3 regions of the Brevibacillus sp. NPDC058079 genome follow, and region 1 is predicted to be linked to each of the others. Evidence: riboswitches for the same ligand, from Rfam matches in the RefSeq annotation. Region 1 holds a riboswitch; each other region holds the start of a gene.
What was found. Region 1 has a riboswitch for cyclic di-GMP ahead of ACFVS2_RS24450 (methyl-accepting chemotaxis protein). Riboswitches for the same ligand answer to the same signal wherever they lie in the genome.
Positions count from the first base shown of each region.

Region 2: linked by a shared signal. The riboswitch ahead of ACFVS2_RS23770 (N-acetyltransferase) and the one ahead of ACFVS2_RS24450 (methyl-accepting chemotaxis protein) in region 1 are both predicted to bind cyclic di-GMP.
Region 3: linked by a shared signal. The riboswitch ahead of yfmT (benzaldehyde dehydrogenase) and the one ahead of ACFVS2_RS24450 (methyl-accepting chemotaxis protein) in region 1 are both predicted to bind cyclic di-GMP.

Region 1 is NZ_JBHVSO010000009.1:136,007-143,681, forward strand. Features, by position in the region: gene ACFVS2_RS24435 (TRAP transporter large permease) at 1-996, shown strand, start outside; gene ACFVS2_RS24440 (FAD-binding oxidoreductase) at 1,013-2,377, shown strand; gene ACFVS2_RS24445 (formate--tetrahydrofolate ligase) at 2,525-4,153, shown strand; cyclic di-GMP riboswitch class I at 4,292-4,392, shown strand; gene ACFVS2_RS24450 (methyl-accepting chemotaxis protein) at 4,465-6,438, shown strand; gene ACFVS2_RS24455 (transporter substrate-binding domain-containing protein) at 6,556-7,413, shown strand; gene cshA (degradosome RNA helicase CshA) at 7,666-7,675, shown strand, end outside.
Region 2 is NZ_JBHVSO010000008.1:308,426-316,100, reverse strand. Features, by position in the region: gene ACFVS2_RS23775 (methyl-accepting chemotaxis protein) at 90-1,580, opposite strand; gene ACFVS2_RS23770 (N-acetyltransferase) at 1,573-2,127, opposite strand; cyclic di-GMP riboswitch class I at 2,319-2,402, opposite strand; gene ACFVS2_RS23765 (peroxiredoxin-like family protein) at 2,576-3,238, opposite strand; gene ACFVS2_RS23760 (Crp/Fnr family transcriptional regulator) at 3,323-4,000, opposite strand; gene ACFVS2_RS23755 (DNA alkylation repair protein) at 4,000-4,839, opposite strand; gene ACFVS2_RS23750 (hypothetical protein) at 4,973-5,158, shown strand; gene ACFVS2_RS23745 (DNA alkylation repair protein) at 5,283-5,990, shown strand; gene ACFVS2_RS23740 (amino acid ABC transporter substrate-binding protein) at 6,152-6,928, shown strand; gene ACFVS2_RS23735 (amino acid ABC transporter permease) at 7,001-7,660, shown strand; gene ACFVS2_RS23730 (amino acid ABC transporter ATP-binding protein) at 7,675-7,675, shown strand, end outside.
Region 3 is NZ_JBHVSO010000005.1:208,140-215,814, reverse strand. Features, by position in the region: gene ACFVS2_RS16895 (M14 family metallopeptidase) at 1-959, shown strand, start outside; gene ACFVS2_RS16890 (methyl-accepting chemotaxis protein) at 1,022-1,903, opposite strand; gene yfmT (benzaldehyde dehydrogenase) at 1,934-3,391, opposite strand; cyclic di-GMP riboswitch class I at 3,477-3,562, opposite strand; gene ACFVS2_RS16880 (methyl-accepting chemotaxis protein) at 3,740-4,684, opposite strand; gene ACFVS2_RS16875 (hypothetical protein) at 4,709-5,464, opposite strand; gene ACFVS2_RS16870 (RsmF rRNA methyltransferase first C-terminal domain-containing protein) at 5,550-6,962, shown strand; gene ACFVS2_RS16865 (hypothetical protein) at 7,042-7,287, opposite strand.

The DNA.
Region 1 (7,675 bases):
ATCGTGGCGGTCATGGGTTGTACTTTTTTTGCAGCGATATCGGGTTCTTCTGCTGCGACAACGGCAGCCGTAGGGGGAATTTTGATCCCGCACATGGTCAAAAAAGGGTATAATGTCCGGTTTTCTGCGGCCTTGCATGCAACAGGCGGAACAATCGGTGTCATGATTCCTCCGAGCGTGCCAATGGTTTTGTACGGAGTAGCAGCGAGTGCCTCGATTAGCGACTTGTTTATTGCTGGGATTGGACCGGGGATTCTCGTAGCGATCTCGCTGATCCTGTACTCGTATTGGATCAGTAAGAAAAACAACTGGGGTGGCGGAGAGAAGCATACGTCTAAAGAGATATGGGAGGCATTCAAGGACGCTATTTTGGCGATCCTCATGCCGATCATTATTCTTGGCGGTATATACGGAGCTGTCTTTACTCCGACAGAAGCAGCAGTGGTAGCCGTGATTTACGGTCTGGTTGTCGGGCTTTTCGTCTACCGGGAGATCAAGTGGAAGGACCTGGGGGAAATATTCGCGGGCTCTGCCAGCATGACAGCGGTCATCATGCTTATTATTGCGACCGCCAATGCATTTGGTTATCTGATGACGAGGGAAAACATCCCGCAGGAAATTGCGCAATTCATGCTGGGGATTACCGACAGCACGATCATTACGTTGCTCATTATTAACATCTTGCTGCTGATTTTGGGGACGTTCATGGAAACGGCGGTTACGATCATTCTCCTGACACCGATCCTGCTGCCGATCACGAATTCTTTGAGCATTGATCCGGTGCTATTCGGGGTGATCATGGTCGTCAACTCCGCGATCGGTATGCTGACCCCACCTGTTGGGATCAATTTGTTGGTAGCAGGAAATATTGCGAAGCTCCAGAATACGGAGATTGAGCGAGCGGTGATCCCGTTTTTGGTCATCATGATCGTCGACTTGATGCTCATCACTTACATTCCTGAAATCAGCTTATTCCTTGTTAACTTGAGCAAGTAACGGAGGGGGAACCAACGTGGATTACAAGCAAGCGTTAGTGGGACTGCTGGGGGAAGAACGAGTATCGACCAACCCCACTATACTGGAGCACCACAGTCATGATGAATCGTACCATACCCCGCATCTTCCGGATGTGGTCGTATTTCCGCAGACGGCAGAGGAAGTCAGTCAAATCATGAAGCTGGCCAACGAAAAGCGCATTGCGGTAACGCCGTTTGGCATGGGGACCAGTCTGGAAGGCCACGCGATTCCATATTCGGGCGGAATTAGCATGGATTTTTCCTTGATGAACCAAGTGCTGGAGGTGCGACCGAAGGATTTCCTCGTGAGAGTCCAGCCCGGTGTGACGCGCACTCAGCTCAATAAAGAATTGAAAAAGCATGGTTTGTTTTTCTCCGTCGATCCTGGCGCGGACGCGACTCTGGGTGGGATGGCTGCTACAAACGCTAGCGGAACAACCTCTGTCCGCTATGGCGTAATGCGTGATCAGGTGCGCGATCTGGAAGTGGTGACGGCGGACGGACGTATCATCCGTACAGGGAGCATGACAGCCAAATCCTCTTCAGGCTACCATCTTACTGGGCTGTTTGTCGGGTCGGAGGGAACGCTTGGTGTATTCACAGAGCTGACCTTGCGTGTTTACGGCATCCCTGAGGCGACAACGGCGGCGCGTGCCAGCTTCCCTTCCGTGCAGGATGCTGTCGATACCGTCGTGGATATTCTCGGAGCGGGTATTCAAGTAGCGCGAATCGAGCTGGTTGATGAACGTTCCATCCAACAAGTGAATCTGTACAAAGAAACGAGCTACCCGGAAGCACCGACGCTGTTTATCGAGTTCCACGGCAGTGAACAAGGGCTCGCGTATGATATCGACTTTGCGCAGAACATCGCCGATGGACATGGCTGCACGCAGTTTCTTTTTGAAACTGATTCGAAGGCGCGGACGCAGCTCTGGGATGCTCGTCATAACCTGGCGTATGCCTTCCTGCACAAATCCCCCGGGAAAAAGCTGATGGTGACAGATGTTTGCTTGCCGATTTCCGAACTGGCAGGAGCAGTTGTGGACGCGCGGCAAGCCATTGATCGCGCTGGGCTGGATGGAGCGATTGCAGGCCATGTCGGGGATGGGAACTATCACGCTATCCTGATGATCGACCTGAATGACCCCGAAGAAGTGGCGCGTGCCGAGGAAGTAAATGCCCATCTGGTGGAATACGCATTGAGTCGGGGAGGAACCTGCACCGGAGAACATGGTGTGGGTGTGGGGAAAATCAAATACCAGCGCAAGGAACACGGAGAAGCACTGGACGTTATGAAAGCCATGAAGCATGTGCTGGACCCGAACGGTATTTTGAATCCGGGAAAAATTTTCGAGAAATAACAGAGAGCCTGCATTCTGAACGTTTGTCGGAATGTGGGCTTTTTCTTTTGCGTAATGTGTCGAAGAGGAGAGGAGAAAAAGGAAAAATGCAGAATGTAGAAGATTGGTAACTGGTGCATTACATTCTGGTGTGGCAGGGAGGCAAGCATGAAGTCTATTGTTGAAATTGCCAAGATTGCAGGTATCGAAGAACAGCATTTGGAGCTATACGGAAAGTATAAGGCCAAACTATCAGATGAGCTATGGGAGCAAGTGAAGGATCGCCCTGATGGCAAACTGATTCTTGTTACAGCGATGAACCCTAACCCGGCGGGAGCAGGCAAGACGCTTACGACGATTGGTCTGTCACAAGCATTAAATTATCTCGGGAAGAAAACAATTGCAGCGCTTCGCGAGCCGTCCTTGGGTCCTTGCATGGGGATCAAAGGAGGCGCAACCGGAAGTGGCCAAGCACAAATTCTCCCGGCTGATGAAATTAACCTGCATTTTACAGGGGACATTCATGCGATTACAGCTGCTCATAACTTGTTGGCAGCGATGATCGACAATCATATTTTCCATGGCAATCCGCGTGGGCTCAATCCAAAGAAAATCGTCTGGAAACGGGCAATGGACATGAACGACCGCGCACTGCGTAACATCGTTGTTGGTCTGGGTGACGGCAATGGAATGACGCGTGAGGATGGCTTCATGATTACGACCGCGTCGGAAATCATGGCGATTTTATGCTTGAGTGAGAATCTAGCAGACTTGCGCGAGCGGTTGAACCATATCATTATTGGTTACGATTTTGATGATCAGCCAGTACGGGCAGAAGAAATCAACGCGGTCGATGCGATGTGCGTTCTCTTGAAGGAAGCGATCAAGCCCAATCTCGTACAGACAATCGAGGGAACTCCAGTCATTATTCACGGCGGACCTTTTGCCAATATCGCGCATGGGTGCAGCAGCGTGATCGGAACCAAGATGGCCTTGAAGCTGGCGGATTACGTGGTAACAGAGGCGGGCTTTGGTGCGGATCTGGGAGCAGAGAAGTTTTTTGACATCAAGTGTAGAAAAGCAGGTCTGACTCCATCGGCTGCTGTCGTGGTCATTACGGTTCGTTCGTTGAAATACAACGGCGGCGTAAAAGTACCTGACCTCGCAGTGGAGAACTTGTCTGCTCTGGAAAAAGGCTTCGAAAACGTCAAGCGCCATCTGGAAAACCTGGAGAAGTTCGGTGTGCCAGCAGTGGTGGCTATCAATCATTTTGCGACGGATACCCAAGCAGAGGTCGATGCCGTAATTGCGCTGTGCCAAGCGGCCGGAGCCGAAGCGGCGCTGTCCAAAGTATGGGCAGAAGGAGGAGCTGGCGGTGTCGAGCTAGCTGAAAAAGTGACTCGTGCAGCAGAGCGTCCTTCATCCTTCCGATTCTTGTATGAGGAAGACCTCAGCATAAAAGACAAGATTGAAACAGTCGTGAAAGAAGTATACCGTGGATCAGGGGTTGTCTTTTCGCCGCTTGCATTGAAAACGATGCAAAAGGTAGAAGAAATGGGCATGTCCCATCTGCCTGTGTGCATGGCGAAAACACCGTACTCCTTTACGGATCGCGCTGATCTGTTGGGGGCACCTGTTGACTTCACGATTCAAGTGAGCGAAGTGCGCATATCAGCAGGAGCTGGTTTTATCGTCGCACTGACCGGAAGCTTGGTTACGATGCCAGGCCTCCCGAAAAAGCCGGCTGCGGAATCGTTATATGTAGACGAGGATGGGCAAGTGATCGGATTAAGCTAATCAAAAAAGTTTGACAAAACGCTGACAACTGTAAAAGGTTGTCAGCTTTTTTTCCATTTCGAGGTTTATTAGCGGAAAGTTATGGGAAATGAAAGGTGAGATTGAAAAAAAGTGGACTTAAATTGAAAAAACAACAAGGAATGACAAAGGCAAACCTGCTGAAAGGTAGGGACGCAAAGCCACGGGTCTAAGGACGGAAGTCAAATGACTTTCGCAGCTAGGACAGCCGGGTTGCCATACCGTAGTCATGATGGGCTGTCGGTGGGCAGTCTTTTTTTTGTTGAAAAAAGAGAAGGGAGAAGTGATTCGGTATGAGAAATAGTTTGAAGAATAAGCTAATTATCGTTTTGTGCCTGCTGTTGGTTATTAGTTTGGGTACGGTTTGCGGTGCAAGCTATTGGAGTGCTTCCAATCTTTTAGCAGACAGTCTGGACAAAGAAGCTGAGTTGTCAGCTAGCAATCTCTCGATTCGTATCGATGGTTTCTTTCAAGAAAAAATTGAGATTGTAAGTACGATCGGAGGGTTGATGTCGGCTGATCAAAATGTCGAATTCGACCTGAAACTCATTCAAGAAGCCCAAAAGAAAAACCCTGAGTTTGAGACGTTCTTCTTTTCGCATGACTTAAGTGGTAAGAAAGTGATCAATTTCATGGGAGAAGTGACCGACATCTCGGATCGTCCGCATATTAAGGAAGCTAGTAAAGGGGAAGGGAAGGTTGTTGTCTCCGAGCCAGTCATTTCGAAGCGGACAGGGAATAACATCGTGACCCTTGTCGTTCCATTGATGAAGGACAATCGTCAATACGGTTATATCGGTTCTACTATTCCTATTAATGAAATCCAAAAAAAGGTGTCCGAGGAGAAATTTGGAGAATTCGGCTACGCCTTTTTAGTAAGCAAAACAGGAACATTTATTTATCATCCGAATAGCGAGTACATTCTGAAGGAATCGATTCTCGACTTGGGGATTCTTGAGCTTCAGACTGCTTTCGAAGATATCAAGCAAGGGAATCATGGAATCGCCCAATATATATACGAGAATACAGAGCGATTTGCTTCCTATTCTCCTACCAGTTTGAACTGGGGCGTATACATCACTGCACCTGTAGCGGAGCTGCATGCGCCTGTCGATCAACTGTCAGTCCGATTGATGGTTATTTCCCTCATCGTGTTGGCAATTGGGGTTCTCCTCGTTTATTTCTTAGCTGTACGCATGGTGAAACCAATTGAGCGTCTGAATCACGCAGTAAATGTAGTGGCGCAGGGGAACTTGAGAGAGACCGTAACGGTTGATGGAAAAGACGAGATTGCCGTTCTGTCCCGTGACTTTAACCAGACCGTATCGCACTTGAAAAATTTGATCGAAGACGTATCTCTGTCATCTGATCAAGTACAGCAGTTTAGTCAGGAAGTATCCGAAGGCATTAAACAAGCGACGGAAAACATCAACCAAATCGGTTTGTCTATTGCACAGATTTCTGAGGGAGCAGAGGCGCAAGCCACCAGCTCGCAGGATGTCGCGTTGTCTATGAATGACATGGCAGCAGGCATCGTGAAAATCGCGGAGACGTCTGCATATGTTTCAGAGGCTGCCCAGATAGCAACAGAGCAGGCAGAACAAGGAACTGCTGTGGTAGAGCAGGCAGTTCTCCAGATGGGAAGCATTGGCGAGGGAACATCGAAGGCGACAGTAGCCATCGAGCAGCTCAACAATCGTTCCAAAGAAATCGAAGGCATTCTCGATACGATCAGTCAGTTGACCTCGCAAATCAATTTGCTTGCCTTGAACGCTTCGATTGAGGCAGCACGTGCCGGCGAGCATGGACGTGGGTTTGCTGTCGTTGCCGGAGAGGTGAAAAAACTGGCGAACCAATCCGAAGAATCCGCATCCAAAATCGCGATGCTGATCGGGGAAATCCAGCAGGATACTCATCATGCGGTAGAGGTCATGACCGCGGGCAACCAAAACGCACAGCAAGGTATTCAACTGGTTGAAGAGGTTCGTGAAATCTTCGGGCATATTTTGGAATCTTCCCGTAACGTTGCCGCGCACATTTTGGAAGTATCCGCAGCATCTGAACAAATGTCAGCAGGCTCCCAACAGGTGAGTGCTTCTGTAGATGAAATGCATAGCATTGCGAAACATGCTTCACTCGACGCGCAAACGGTGGCAAAGGCAACCGAAGAGCAGCTTCAAGCCATCCAGGAAATTGGCCAGTCTGTCGAGCGTTTGAACGCAGTGGCAGAAGAATTACAACAAGGAATCGGCAGGTTTACTGTGTAGGAGGCAGCTCAACAGGTTGTAAGTCCTCTTTCTTTGAAAGGGGGGATGCCATTAAGGGATGATGGAGTTTGTTTCTGATAACTAAATTCATTACCGTTTAACAGGAGGAGAAACCAGATGAAAAAATTTACAAAAACAATCTTGGCGAGCACACTCGCTGCAACAATGCTCATGACATCAGGAACAGGTGCTTTTGCCGCAACAGCGGTTAAGCCTGTCACAACCGTAGCTGCTGAAACTGCTAAAAAACCGCAAGCGAAGAAGTTTGAATCCCGTTTGGATGAAATCATCGCGAGAGGCTACATCCTCGTAGGTACTCCGGGGGACTACAAACCGTTTACATATTTGAATCCGAAAACAAACCAATTCGAAGGTTACGATATCGATGCGATGAAAGAATTCGCAAAAAGCCTGGGAGTAGAGGCTCGTTTTGTCCAAACCTCTTGGCCGACACTGATGGACGATCTCTTGGCAAATAAATTCGATATTGCTGTCGGAGGCGTTACGCGCAACACAGACCGCCAGAAAAAAGCACACATGAGCGATCCTTATATTATGTTCGGTAAAGCTCCGCTCATTCGTGCAGAAGACAAAGACAAGTACAAGAGTGTAGCAGACATCAACAAGCCAGAGGTGCGCATTGGTGTGAATCCAGGTGGCACCAACGAAAAATTCGTTCGTGAGCATCTGACAAAAGCAACTGTAACGGTTGAACAAAACAACCTCGACATTCCTGGTCTGGTAGCAAGCGGTAAGTACGATGTGATGATCACAGATACGCTGGAAGCGATTGTGTATTCCAAAGCAGATTCCCGCCTGTATCCAGCTCTGACCGACAACCCGTTCACAAAGAGTGAAAAAGCGTACATGATCCATCGCGGAGACACCATCTTCGCTAACTACCTGGATCTGTGGATGGACGAGATGAAACTGCAAGGAATGTTCGATGAGCTTTACAACAAATGGGTAAAATAATTCCATGACAGACAAGCAGCCCAGTCCTGGGCTGCTTTCTTTTTTTTACAAACTGAATCAGCACAAATTGGGACGATTTGGGTATATATGCAGTTTGCTTTTTCAAGCATTGCATGGTACGATTACAGCTATGTTCTTTAGGGTGCTACGTACAATCGGGGATAAAAGGGCATGTTCCGGATCGTAAGGAATAGTGCCCTTTTTTATGAGAATTTTATATATGAAGGTATTGATAAAGGAGACTGACATTCATTGGCGACTT
Region 2 (7,675 bases), on a different contig from region 1:
ATAAATATCAGAATATTTACATTATATATCTATTCAGTTACAAAATGAGAAAAGAAAACAACCGCCCGTGAAAGGCGGTTGCAGGAAGGTTACATATGGAGACCACGCATCTGTTGTTCGATTTTTTCAAAGCCGCCAGAAACCTTAACGACTTCGTCTTTTTGCTCAGAAACGAGAACAAGCACTTCTTCCAGGCTCTCTTTGTTCTTGTCGGTAATATCTGCGTTGACTTCTACTTTTGCGCCGACTTCCTGAATCATGCTGTGAACATGGATGATGAACTCTTGCAGGTTTTTCGTTTTATCCGCAAAGTTTTGCATGTAGTTGTCTACATTGGTGAACATTTCTTGCACTTCGAGGATGCCCTCGCTATTTTTCTCAAAAGAAGTCTGTGACTCGGAAATCATATCCGATACCAGCTTCATTTTTTCGCGAATGGTCATCAGCAGGCTCGAGATCGACTCAGAGGATAGCTTGGAGGATTCAGCCAGCTTGCGTACTTCATCTGCTACGACAGCAAATCCTCGGCCGTGTTCGCCTGCGCGAGACGCTTCAATCGTGGCATTGAGTGCCAACAGATTGGTTTGTGCAGAAATCTCGGAAATGGTTTGAATGATTTTCCCAATCGATTCGGTTTCTTTATTGAGCTCTTGAATCAGTTGGTTCGTACCTTGGATGTCCGTGATGAATCGTTCAAAGTCATTGCCGATGTTGCCAATGCGTTTGCCGCTCTCGCTAGTGGCTTCTTTGGTCGATTCTACGTACTCATGCATCTCTGTAACAGAGCGAGTCATATCCTCAACTTGCAGATTCGTCGAGCTCATTTCCCGACGCAGCTCGTCCGTATTGCTGGTCTGGACCGTAAAGGACTCCATAATGTCTTGCAGGGAAGCGACGGTTTCGACTGCTCGAACATTCACGCCGTCCGTCACCTGGTTCAAATTCTCTTGATAGTCTTGCATAGAGGTGAGTGATTCATTGATTTGATCCAGAACACGTTGCAAAGATTCCTTCGAGGCAATCGCTTCTTGCTTTTGTTGCTCACTTTCCTCTTGCAGCTTGTTATTGAATACAGCATGCATCATGCTCGTGACAGAGACGAAGCAGAAGGTAAGCAGGAAGTACATCAGATCAAGATTGTTAGTCGAATGGAAAATCGTTTCTCTCTGTGTCAGGAAGTAGTAAGAGACAATACCCAATGTCGATACAATCGTCAAAATATTGATGAGTCGGTCTTGATAAATCCCCATGACTGCTACAAAGAACATAATGGTCATGATATTGATCATATGCGGGTCTAGTCCAACTACGATGAACATGAAGATCCCGATTACGGCGAAGTTGAAAAACTTCATGAAGGGCGCTGCTTTTTCACGGAAGCTCGGGCGATTGGAGATGTAAGTAAAAGGTGCCAGCACACCATACAAAATACCCAGTATCGTGAAAACGAATGTGTACGATACGCCTAGAAAAAGGTTTAAGACCTGAACAACCGTAATAATACTTGCAAATACGATTACGACCCAATTGTTTCTTCTTCTCAATAGATCAATGTTATCAATGTTATCCATGTTACCCACCTACCTCGACTTTTACTTGGTTGGATGACGACGAATTGTACCAGGAATATTTCGGATCGTGCTTATTGTCATAGACATCTTTTAGATGAAAGAGGGTCGGAATAGCATCGGCCCCTTTGTAAAAGACGATATCTTTGGTTTGAGTCGCTTTTACTTGATACTTCTTGTTAATGAACGAAAAAAAAGTCGGATCTGCTACCCCAATTGCGTGGGTATAATCATGCTTTTCAGCGTAATCTATCATCAAGCAAATTCCTTTTTGCCCTAGTTGTCCACGGTATTTCGGCAAAACAGCAAGACTGTCTACCTCCATTACTTTCATATCTTCTGTAACAACATCCTGAAAAAGTGATTTCATATAAGCATTTGATTCGGAAAAGGGCGTCATTTCAAATGTTCCACCTGCTTCACCGTCTTCGGCAATTAAGAGGAATTGTGCGGAGCCTTCTTTCGCGTACTCCATCTCGAAGCCCATGCTTGTCCATACTGTTTCTTTGATTTCATGAAATTTTGCTAACTCTTGTACGGTTTCTACTTGTTTGTACATAACTTCCCCACTCCATCATTTTCTGATTACCGTGTTGTGTATGTTTGACGTCTCAAAAGTTATGTTTTTCCATCCGTTACGAAAATGAAAGTGCTTTCATCCTCCTTTCAAAAAACGAAACACAAAAAAAGGCCGTTCCATTGAAATGGAACAACCGAAGCTACCAACATCAAAAAAAATGGTCTCAAGATGATGGCAACCCGGCTATCATGGTCAAAGACTGTAGACCCGTGGTTTTGCGTCGCCACCTTTCGATGACTTTGCCTTTTGCATTTTTTAGCAAAACTTGTAAAAGTGTGTCGAATTTTGCTAGATATAATCATGCAAAATATAAGCCAAAAGATATATCTTTGTCAAGTTTTGGTAGGGAAAAGAAACTAATTGTTTATAAAGCTTAGACGTACAAAAAACCAGTTGTGGTATCAACTGGTTCTTCGTTATATAGGCGTTAGGTTAGGGTACGCAGAATGTCTAAAACTTCAGTTGGCTCCATTCGCTTTTTGTAATCTGGATCTAAGCATGCTAACCGGATTACGCTCTGGTTGTCGAGGATATAAGTAGCAGGAATGGGGAGCGTCCAAGAATCGTCACTATTAAAATGCTTGAGATCAATATCCAATGATCGGTAGGTATCCTGTAAAGAATCAGGCAGTCTGAATTTGAGTTTATATTTTTCTGCTACCTGGTTATTGGTATCGCATAACACGGGAAAGCTCAGTCCGTTTTTCTCTTGCATAGTAAGAGAGTGTGCAGGAGATTGTGGGCTAATGGCAAACAATTGGGCACCCAGAGAGGCTATCGTATCGATCTGTTTTTGGTATGCTTGCAGCTCCAAATTGCAGTAGGGGCACCATGATCCACGGAAAAACGTGAGGACGATGGGACCCTTTACGATTTCTTCCGACAAGGTAATGGTCTTGCCAGTGTGATCGTTCAATGTGAAATCAGGCGCCATCGAACCAATCGGTAAGCCCTTTGCCTGTCCAGAGATCCTCAGCTCCTCGATTGATCTTGTAAATGAATCTGTTACTTCACGAGTGAGGAAGTCTGCTATTTGAATGGTTGTATAATCTAGCTCTTCGCGCAGGCTCTGAAAATGTGGTTTATCCATATGTCGTTCCCCTCTTTTTCGAAAGAATAGTAGAAGCCATAGCTTTACGATATCTTTCTTTTGGAGGGAAAGATGTAAACTGGATTACATCTTCTTTAAAATGTTGTCCCGATGAATGGAAATGGTTTTAAAGCCTGTTTGAATTAGTTCTTCTCTTGCTAAAGCACGTAATGCTACCGTCACAGCTTCCCTGGATGCCCCGACAAAATGGGCGAGCTCTTGATGGGAAAGAGGTAACTCAATTTGTTGAAACGCAGAACTGTTAGGATTGCCAAATTGGTCGGCAAGCCTTACTAACGTGGAAATAATGCGATCTTGTAAAGGGAGAAGGGCAAGATTTTCGGCTGCTTGGCTGATCGAAACCATTCTATCGCTAATGAGCCTCATGATCTTCATCATCAGTTGCGGGTGTTCGATTATGTAGCTCTCAAATTTTGCTTTGCTCATTTTACAAATGAGGCAGTCTTCGATGGTTTCTATATACATCTCCCGTGTACCTAATGAGAGCAAATCCACTTCTCCAAACACATTGCCTTCCCCAAGGATATCAAATGTAAACTGCCGACCATCCCGATTTACTTTATATAAACGTACTTTCCCCTCTTTGATGAAGTAGAAGCCCTCTGAAAAAGTTTCTGGTGTTTGAGTGCACGTATTTTTGGGGAAAGGGGTTAAGGAGGTTAATTGATCGATTAAGCGCAAACTTTCCTCGGATAATGAATTCAACAAATAAAATTGGGATAAATATGTGATTCGGTTCATCATTTCTTTTCGGTTTGGGTCTTCAGGATGGTTCTTTTCGCTTTGGTTACAATTCTTTTCGTTTCCTTTGAATCAGAGATGCTTAGCCACTCGTCACAAAGCTGTATCACCCAGCTTGGTTGTGATTTACTCGCATCGTTCAACCAATTCCCTACAGAATCTTGAACATATTTAGATGGATCTGACTTCACTGGCGTGAGCAAAGGCAGGCAGCGAGCAGGCTCATTTTTCAATGCGTCAATATGTTTACACCAGACACCTCGTGGGCGTGTGGCCTCTACCGCAAAGCGGCGAATATTTTCGTCGGTATCTAGTACCCATTCGCTCAGAAGTTGAATGGAATGGTTCAGTTCATGCACGAGAGAATCTCGAATCGCCATCCATGCGATCTCTCTCACTCCAAAATGATGATTTGCCGCAAATTTTCTTATTTGCCTTAGTTTTTCTTCGACCGATAAGGTGTTGTCCAAGCCAATGATATAGGCACTCCAACAACGTACACTGTCTGACTTGTGGGTAGCCAACGATAGGAAAACGGGAGACGTAGCTATGGGTTCACCCGATTTGTGTAAGATCGCAAGTAGTTCTTGTCCAATCAGACGGATAGCCTTCATTCCGCTCGTAGATCCCGTTTCTTCTAATTGATCAACAAGTGGAGAGACATGCGCATCTAATTGAACATGAGGCAGAACGCTTCGTAACAGATGAATATGATCCACAGCCTGCCATTCAGTCAAATTGACGCTTTCTAATTCTCCAGCATAAAGGAGTGCTAATACATTTTCAGGGATGAGCGAGGCTTTAACTGCTCCTTTTCTCGTGTGTACCGAATCCGGCATTTTCACCAAACCCCTTTTCACTGAAATGATAGACATTCAAAACGGAATAGCTGCAACAAAAGTATACATAAAAATCACCCGTAACAAAAATTTTCCAACTATCCGATAACTAGAAGGAATAGGAGGGGATTTTATGAAGGAAGTAAAAGTGATTCAATTTTACTTTTCCGGAGGCGGTGAAACGATTAGCATCGAATCGACGGAACCGGAAGAGATCATTCAAATGGTCGCTAATCAAAGCGACGGATGGCTCCAGTATGATGATGTTGTCATCAACGTCAGAAATGTTTCGTATATCAAAGTACGCAATCAGGCGTAAGGATAGGAAAAGGGCGTCAAGCTCCGATACGAAAAAGCTCTCCTTTGAATGTGGAGGGCTTTTTCGTGTTGGAGGTAGCGCTGCTGGTTATCCTATTTAATAGAAGAAAAAGGAGGGTGGCAAGATGACGCTGGAAGAAGTCATGCAGAAGCTCGAAGCGATGGGGACAGAGCAGACGAAAAAAACGTTATTGCGGCATGGGGCGAAAGAGCCTTTGTTTGGCGTGCGAGTCGGCGATATGAAAAAGCTGGTCAAGGAGGTAAAGCGTGATCAGCAGCTCGTCCAGGCGCTGTACGATACGGGAAACTACGACGCCATGTACTTGGCAGGATTGACGGTTGACCCAAAGAGCATGACAAAAGAGCGGCTGCAGGCTTGGGTCAAGGAAGCGTCTTGGTACGCGCCCGCCGAATATACGGTTGCGAGTGTAGCCGCTGAGAGCCCTTTTGCCATGGAGTTGGCACGAGAATGGATCGAGTCAAAAGAAGAGATGGTAGCCACATGTGGGTGGAATACGTATTCGAACTACTTGTCGATTATTCCCGATGAACAGCTAGATAAAGAAGAAATCAAGCGGCTCCTTATGAGAGTGAAGGAGACGATTCACCAGGAACAAAATCGCGTACGGTACACCATGAATCAATTCGTTATTTCAGTAGGAGCATATGTACCGGAACTTCATCAGGAAGCGTTGGAAGTGGCCACAGAAATTGGCAAAGTGCATGTGGACGTCGGACAGACAGCGTGCAAGGTTCCGTTGGCTACGGAGTATATCAAAAAGATAGAGGAACGCGGGAGTGTCGGAAAAAAGAAAAAGACGTGCATCTGCTAGTCGGGCATTTTACTCATTCATTTGGCGTATATTTCTAAGGTGCTTTTGTTTACTAAAGTATCGACTATTCCTTGCTAATGTGCTATCATGATACCTTGTTAACGTATTACCACTTTATCAGAGTAAAATATAGAGTAGGGAAAACGAGGGGGATCATCACGATGAAGAAAATAGCATGGATGTCATTGTTATTGAGTGCGATGGTTTCATTGGTAGTGGGCTGTTCCAGCGCAAAGACTGGCGCTGACGCGAACAAGCTGATTATCGGAGTTGATGATAAGTTTGCACCAATGGGATTCCGGGATGAGAAAAATGAGCTAGTCGGTTTTGATATTGATTATGCGCGTGCAGCCGGCGAAAAGATGGGCAAACAAGTCGAGTTTCAACCTATCGATTGGAGCGCAAAAGAATCTGAACTAAATAGCGGTCGTATCGACTTGATCTGGAATGGATATACGATTACAGATGAGAGAAAAGAGAAGGTTCTCTTTACCAAGCCTTATCTGAAAAACGCGCAAGTAGTTGTTACGATGGCAAATAGCAACTTGACCAAGCTGTCAGACTTGGCCGGTAAAGGAATTGGTTTGCAAAAGCTGTCTTCCGCAGCTGACGCTGTCAATGCAAGTGACATGAAAAATCAGGTCAAATCAATTACAGAGTATCCTGATAATGTACTGGCATTGAGCGATATGAAGATTGGTCGCGTGGAAGCAGTTGTCATCGACCAGATTGTAGCCGATTACTACATGGCAAAAGAATCTGGAACCTTTAAGCTGTTGGAAGAATCACTTGCACCTGAGGAGTATGGAGTGGGCGTCAAAAAAGGGAACGAGGCGTTATTGAACGAACTGCAAAAAGCCTTGGATACCATGAATCAGGATGGAACAGCAGCTAAAATATCGGAAAAATGGTTTGGCGAAAATCGCGTGTTGAAATAAACGGAAGATACGATGGCTTCGCCGAATGATTGGCGAAGCCACGCTTTATTATAAGGATTAGGAGCATACCAGATGAGCTTAGACTATATTATCTCCATTACCGTGCCTATGCTAGAAGGGGCGCAGATGACGGTGTTACTGTTCTTCATCGCTATTCTGGCAGCGATCCCATTGGGATTTCTCATTACCTTAATGGCGAATAGCAGCAACAAAGGTCTGTCTTGGTTCGCGCACACCTATGTGTATGTCATGCGTGGAACGCCTCTATTATTACAGCTATTGTTTTTTGTCTTTGGCCTCCCCCTCTTGCCAGTGATCGGAGAATACTTGGTTATGGATCGATTCGTAGCTGCATGCCTCGGCTTCGTGCTGAACTACGCAGCGTATTTCGCGGAGATTTTCCGTGGAGGACTGCTGTCGATCGACAAAGGACAGTACGAGGCGGCACAGGTCCTCGGCTTTAGCAAATGGCAGACAACCAACAAGATTATTTTGCCGCAAATGTTTCGCGTGGCTTTACCTGCTGTCGCAAATGAATCCATTACTCTCGTAAAAGACACAGCGCTGCTCTATGCGGTTGCCGTCCCAGAATTGCTTCACTTTGCACAAACGGCTGTGAATCGCGATTTTACCATCGTTCCGTTTTTTATTGCGGGAATCATTTATTTGTTGATGACGCTATTGTTGACGTTGTTTTTTAAGTGGCTAGAGAAAAGATTCAAATTCGAATAAAGGGCTGGCGCAATA
Region 3 (7,675 bases), on a different contig from region 1:
CAATCTCTTCCTACGATGTTCTGATCTCCTCTGCGAAAAACTTGAATATCCCCGCCAACCTGCGCAACATGTCAGACAACCTGCTCTTGGCTGACGTTCAAAAAGCACTCGATAAGGAGCAACTTTCTCATCACGCATACTATACGCTGGCAAAAGGCAAGGACGGAAAAGTGACCGCAACAGAAGGCAGCACAGAGACGAGAATCGGACGCAATGCCTTGGGATTGAAAAACACGTTGACGTTTTTGGTGGAAACACGCGGCATCGGCATTGGACGCGCCGATTTTGAGCGCCGTGTATACAGCCAGGCCATGACTCACGCTGCTGTCATCCAATCAACAGCGGCCAACGCCAAAGCAATCAAGTCCGCCGTGACGCAGGCACGCACAGAAATCACGGAAAAAGGCAAAAAGGCAAACGACAACGACAAACTCGTCATCCTGAGTGAGAATAAGCGAGTACCGGGTCAATCTCTCGAAGTGGTCGATCTAGCCAAGGCAAAAAAAGTGTCTACCCCCATCGACTGGGTAAGCTCTACGGATGCCTATCCCGTGCTCGAACGAGAGCGTCCCACTGCTTATCTCATGCCTCCTGGCTACCATGACGTTGCAGCCAAGCTAGAATTGCTCGGTGTTTCAGTAATCAAGCTATCAAAAGAAACGACCATAGCGGTAGAAAGCTACACCATTTTGGAAAACAAGGTGAATACGATTTACGAGAATGGGCATTTCACCAACCAAGTGACTGCAAATGTAACAGAAACAACGAAAACCTTTCCTGCGGGCAGCTACGTGTTCAGCATGGCCCAGCCAAACGCCAACTTCATAGCATTGGCCTTGGAACCGGAATCAGTAGACAGCTACGTCACCTTTAACTTCTTGCCGCTTGAAAAGGGCGATGAAGTCCCAGTGTATCGCTATATGCTGGAGCAATCGCTACCCACCACACAAAAGAACTAAAGGAAAAATTCCCCTCTCTAAAGTTAGACTCCTGAGAGGGGAATTTTGTTACATGTATGGGCTTACTTTATTTCAAACACTTCTTGGGAAAGCCCTGCCAGCTTTTGCGTATTGTCGCTCACTTCGACCATCGTCGCAGAAATTTCCTCCGTAGCAGCTGCCTGACTCTCCATGGTTTGATTAATCAATGCAATCGAATTTTGCAGCAGGGTTATCAAATCCCGGATGGAATCTGTGGTTTGCTTGATTTTGTCTGCATTCGCCCGCGAATCCGTTGCCATATTGCGAACCTCATTCGCAACGACAGCGAATCCACGCCCAGCATCTCCTACCCGCGCAGCCTCAATGCTCGCATTCAGTCCCAAAATGTTACTTTGATCAGCGATTTTTTTCACGGCGAGAGTAATTTGCTCGATCTCAGTCGTACTTTGGCTCACATCGTTGGCTTGCTCTGAGATTGCCTTCATTTGCTCGTTCAAATTCCCGATCTGCATGGCCATCTCTTGTGTGGTGGCACTGACCTGCTCGACGACACTCGAGAGATTTGAGGCAATTTCATATAGCTCATTGGCTCGCTCCATACTGGATCCAATGCCGACACCGCCGATGACTTTTCCCGTATGATCATGCAGGGGGATCGCCCGTGCGACGAGAGGAAAACCAAATAATTCTTTGGGGACCATCATCGCCTGCCTGGTGTTTTTACGAATCGCGTTGGTGATCACATCTCCTTCTTGGAGTGGATCACCTGGCTTGACTTGCAGCGCAAATGTTTGGGCAGGCACATTACGTAATAACTTTTCCGTGTCGTAGACCCCAATGGTAATGTCATCGGTGAGTAAATCATTTAAATAAGGGGCAACCTTGATGAACGCCTCGAGCAGTTCTGCGTTTTTCCCCTTTTCGGAAGCTTCTGTTTCGTTCCATTCCACGTAACCGTTCATGACCCTCTTCACCTCTATATTTTGCTGGCATTAGTACGGAAATTGGCGCTTTTTGTGTTGAACCGAAATCCATTTCAGCGTAGTGAACTCTTCTAAACTCCATTGACCATTCAAACGTCCCAACCCGGAGTGCTTTTCACCACCAAACGCCACGATTGGTTCGTCATTGATCGTTCCATCGTTGATGTGAATCATGCCGGTCTCCATTCGTTTTGCCATCTGGGCACCTCTCTCCAGATCGCGTGTATGAATCGCCCCGGACAATCCAAATGGGGTCTCGTTCGCCATGCGAATCGCTTCTTCCTCAGAAGCAAACGACATGATGCAAACAGCCGGACCAAACAGCTCTTTGGATGCAATCGACATGTCTGTGGTCACTCCTGTCAAAACGATCGGCTCGACCACGTTGCCCTTTACTTCCCCTTTCAGTGCAGGAACGGCTCCTTCGCGTATCGCCTCATCGATCGTTGCCATCAGGTTGGTGACTTGCCGTTGATTGATGAGTGGACCGATTACCGTGTCAGGATCATTTGGGTCGCCTACCTTGAGTCCAGATACTTTTTCCACATACAGATCGAGGAATTTATCGTATACATCTTGGTGAACCAGAACCCGGTTAGCCGACATGCAAATCTGACCCTGGTGAGTAAAGCGGCTGAATACCGCTGCATTGACGGCATACTGGAGATCCGCATCCTCCAAAACAATCAGTGCACTATTGCCGCCCAGCTCCAAAATCGCCTTTTTGAAATGCTTCGCTGCCACTTGCGCGATATGGCTTCCTACTTGGCTAGAGCCTGTAAACGAAAGGATGCGCGGAATCGGATGGGAGACAAAACCATCGCCAATTTCAGCAATATCCGTCACAACGACGTTGATCAAGCCTTTTGGCAGACCTACATCTTCAAAAATTTTCGCTATGAGAGTCCCACCCGTGATTGGCGTGTGCTCATGTGGTTTGAGGACGACGCCGTTGCCCGTGCCAAGAGCTGGCGCTACGGACTTCATCGACAGATAGAACGGGAAGTTAAACGGACTGATGACGCCGACAACTCCTGCGGGAATCCGATACAAGCGATTTTCTTTTCCGTCTACGGGAGAAGGAAGAATTTTTCCTTCCATGCGTACCGGGAACGTAGCCGCCTCGCGAATAATATCCTTCACAAGCCCGATCTCAAAAAATGCCTTCAATCGGGTTCCACCTAATTCACGAATGATAATCTGAATGATTTCTTCTTCATTCTCTTCGATATAGTGAACAGCACGCTCCAACATTCGGGATTTGGTATAGGCATTCACTTCATCCCACTCTTTTTTCGCGTCGGCTGCCGCTTTGTAAGCCGCGTCGATATCCTCCAAATTTGCCATTTTGAATTCTGCAATGACTTCCCCGTTATAAGGGTTGATATCTTGCAATGTCTTTGCGCCAAGTCCGTCGCGCCACTCCCCATTGATGTACTGCTTGTCCAGTGTTTGAAGGATTGACATGCTTTAACCTCTCCCTTTTGTAAAGTAAATAGGCCCCCTTCGCATGAAAGGAGCCGTAAAACTAAAACAGCAAAATACACTGCTAGTCGGCAACCCGGCTGCCATCGTAACGTGTACATTAGGCCCGTGGCTTTGCGTCCCCAATTTTCAATGGGTTTGCCCATTCATAGCGAATGCTGGTATGATTTTGTCGAAAAAAGGAAAGTTATGGAGAATCTTACTTTGATTATAGTACTCAATTCCTAATAGTCAAACAGAAAAATGTAAAATTTTAGTGAACCAAATTGAACAAATACCAAAAAGTCCGCATCTCTTGGGATACGGACTCCTGATTCTTCTTCCTTATGATCACAATATCTTTTTGACATCCTTTACGCTCGTCGCGAGCATTTGCTCTACCGCGTTTGCGTCCCTCACATGCTTGGTCAGGCCTTCATTCAGCTCTTCCAGCAAGCCCTTCGCATCACTTACCTGTTGGGACACATCGTCTGCAAATCGCTTTTGGTGCGCGATGATTTCCATCACACCTGACACTTCGACATTCAGTGCCTGGAAAGCGTTCACGATCTGATCCGTCTTCTCCGCAGCATCCTTGCTGATAGAAAGTCCATTTTTGATCGCACTGCTGCTTTTTTCACTGTTGGACAACGCTTCTTTTGTTTCTTCCTGAATCTTGCCGATCAATTCTGCAATCGTCTTGGTCGAGTTCGCTGTCATCTCGGCCAGCTTCCGTACTTCATCCGCTACTACAGCAAAGCCTCGGCCTTGTTCACCTGCACGTGCCGCTTCTATCGCTGCATTCAAAGCGAGAAGGTTGGTCTGATTGGCAATGTCGCTGATCACCTTGACGATGCTCGTAATTTCCGAAGAGCGCTCTTCCAAGCGGCTCATGGACTTGGACGTATGGACCGATTCTTTGTCGAGCAGGCTCATGACTTCCACAACGTCCGTCATCGCCTTCTTACCTTCATCTGCACGAGCTACCGATTGTTTACAGATGTCCGTCAAGCGCTCTCCTCGATCCGACAGTTGGCTCGCAGATTCATCATCCCGCTCGTTAATGACCTGGATATTATCTACAACACGCTTCATCCTCGTCACCAATCGCACCGTTTGCTCGGATTCGGCGTTCATCGCTTGGTTCGACGTGAGAATCGCACCCATCTGTTCGTAAATACCGCGAAGCTCATGTTTCCAAGCGTCTTGGTGTCCTGCCATTGTGGTTGTGGGAGTTGCCACTGTCGTCGCTGCTGTCTCTTTTTCTGCTAGGCCTTTGTCTTTTTTCCAAAACATCCGCTTCTCTCTCCTTTGTCCCCATCAATTGTCACCTCGGCGGCTATATACGCGGGACTCGATTATTCCCGGATGTTGGTTCGCCAAGCTCAGCAAGTTTTCCAAGAAATAATAGTGACCCTCCAAGAGCTCCACGTCTTTACGCTCAAAATGCTTCGCCTGCAAATACTGCTGCATTTCCAAAGCATAGCGCTCCAGTTTATCGTGAAAATCGTTGGCACGAAGCATTTGCTCCACTTCTGGATATTCTGTTTTCAGGCGACTCAGCTCGCTATATACACGCCCACCCTCCAGAATCATCTGGTAGGCCGTACGCTCAAGCGTAGCTGTCGTAGCTGCCTCCTGCTCCTCACGCTCCTCGCGCAAAGCTGCCAAGTACGTGATAAAATGGTAGACAGTTAAAAACAATGGTCCTAAAAATAGAATGATCCCTGCTTTGTACACATGCTGATTGGACAAATTGCTGATGAGCAGGAACAAGTGAAACAAGATCGCACCCAACCATACATAGATGATGATTTGGTGATTGATCTTCCCTGCCTTTTGGTGGCGAGAAAAGGCAAAGGTAAGCCCGAGCAGATAAAAGGCAAGTAACGTAAAGCTGGCAGAAAACAAAGCCATCTCCATATCGATCAGCCAATCTGCGTCGGCGGGTATTTCGATAAAGAATTCAAAAGCGAGCACCAGCAGTGAGAACAGCAACCCCATGATCCAAAACCGGCTTACTTCCGAGTCATTCCTCCGCCGGGAGCGGTAGCGTTTTGCACGGGATCCTTCCATAATGCTCTCACCTCATTCTCTATGATTCGCCATGATTCTATCTTTTCCTTTCACATGGGGCCAAAATCTGACATCGGAGGCTGTTATGACAAAAAATTTACCAACATCATTTACCGAGCGCATGCAAACCTTGCTCGGACACGATTATGAGGCATTCGTTTCCTCGTATGATCAGACTGTAACACACGGCTTGCGAGTCAATCCGTTGAAGGTGGGGCGTGACGATTTTTTGAAAATCTCGCCGTTTGCTCTGGAAGCAGTCCCTTGGTGCGAAAACGGTTTTCGCTACAAAGAGCCAGATCGTCCCGGCAAGCATCCTTTTCACTCCGCTGGCATGTACTACTTGCAGGAGCCAAGCGCGATGTCCGCTGCCGAAGCACTCGGTGCACAACCTGGTGAGCGAATCCTCGACCTGTGTTCAGCGCCAGGAGGGAAATCGACGCAGCTTGCAGCGTTTTTGCGTGGACAAGGAATGCTCGTGGCAAACGAAATCCATCCTGTTCGCGCAAAAGCCTTGTCAGAAAATCTGGAGCGCTGCGGCGTGACCAATGCCGTCGTGACCAACGAAACGCCTGAACGCTTACAGGAGCGATTCCCTCAGTTTTTTGACCGAATTTTAGTAGACGCTCCATGCTCTGGCGAAGGAATGTTCCGCAAGCTACCCGAAGCAATCGAAGACTGGAGCCCTGCAAAAGTAACCGAGTGCCATGTCATGCAAGGCGATATTCTCGAGGCGGCCGCTGCGATGCTGAAGCCAGGCGGAACATTGGTCTACTCCACCTGCACATTTGCTCCGTTAGAAAATGAGCAGTCACTGGTGAACTTCCTGGGAAGTCATCCCGAATTTGAGATCGTCTCGCTGCCACATGCAGATTGCTTTTCTGCTGGTCAACCAGAATGGGCGTCGCCACAAAACGAGCAGCTCACTCAGACAGCCAGATTGTGGCCGCATCGTCTACAAGGAGAAGGTCATTACCTCGCCAAGCTGCAAAAGAGTGAGACCGCAGAAGTTCATGAACCTTCCGGGAAACGGAAAGAAAAGCGTGCGGCAAAATCAGCTCCGGCAGGTCGAAAAGAAGCCTTGGCAGTCTGGCGTACGTTCGCGGACGAAGCACTCCCGGCGCTCTCCCAACCATTCGATGATGAATCCGCTTTTCTTTTGTTCGGCGAGCAGCTCTACTACTCACCTGCTCCTGAGCTCGATTGGGACAAGCTAAAGGTCGCGCGCGTCGGTCTGCATCTAGGAACTGTAAAAAAGAACAGATTTGAACCTGCACACGCATTGGCACTCGCCCTCTCTCCTGCGGAGGCAGCCCGTGTCGCTTCATACGGCGCAGAAGATCCTGAAATGTTGCGGTACTTAAAAGGAGAAGCGCTCACGTGTGACGGTGAAAGTGGCTGGACGCTGGTTACAGTAGATGGATTCTCCATCGGTTGGGGCAAGCAATCTGAGGGGCAACTCAAAAATCATTATCCAAAGGGTCTACGCTGGTTGTAGATTTGCATCATAAATAAAAAAAAGCTCACAAAGCTACACGAAATGCATTCGTGAGTGCTTGTGGGCTTTTCTCTTTTTCTTATGATCGCCCTCTGTGGGACGGATTGTCTACTACGGTCAAAGAGCCATTTCTAATATAACGCAATATTTTTGAAACAGATATTCCTGTTGCGTTGGCAATTTGCATCGCATTCGAATTCGGATACGTTCTCACGTAATTGCGAATCATCTGGTAGTCTTGTATTTCGTTTTCTCCGCAAACCTGGCAACTGTACTCTCCCCGGCCCATCGGACTGCCGCATTTCAAGCACGTATCCGTCGTCATCACTGGTTCTCCTCACACCCTGTACTATGGTACTTTTACAAGAAAGGGTTCTATCTTCCTATCTATTACCCAAATCACATGGGAGGAAAACACTATTTTCTCTCGCAATTCCTGTATTCTATTAAAATTCGATACAGTCATTCCGAACTCCTTTAAAAAGGCCAGTATGGCGGCATCAAACCGCTTTTTGCGTAAAGGACAATCGCAAACCCAATCAGAAAAATACCACTGAGCCCATGAAAAACGTTGAGCCAACCCGGGCGGAAAAATCGAGCCAAATACGCGGCCAACAAAGCTACCAGCCCCAGGAACAATAAATTCGGGCGTTTTCCTAAAATAATGCTGCCGAGAGAGACGAGAAGGCATCATACGCCATCTTCCTACGCTG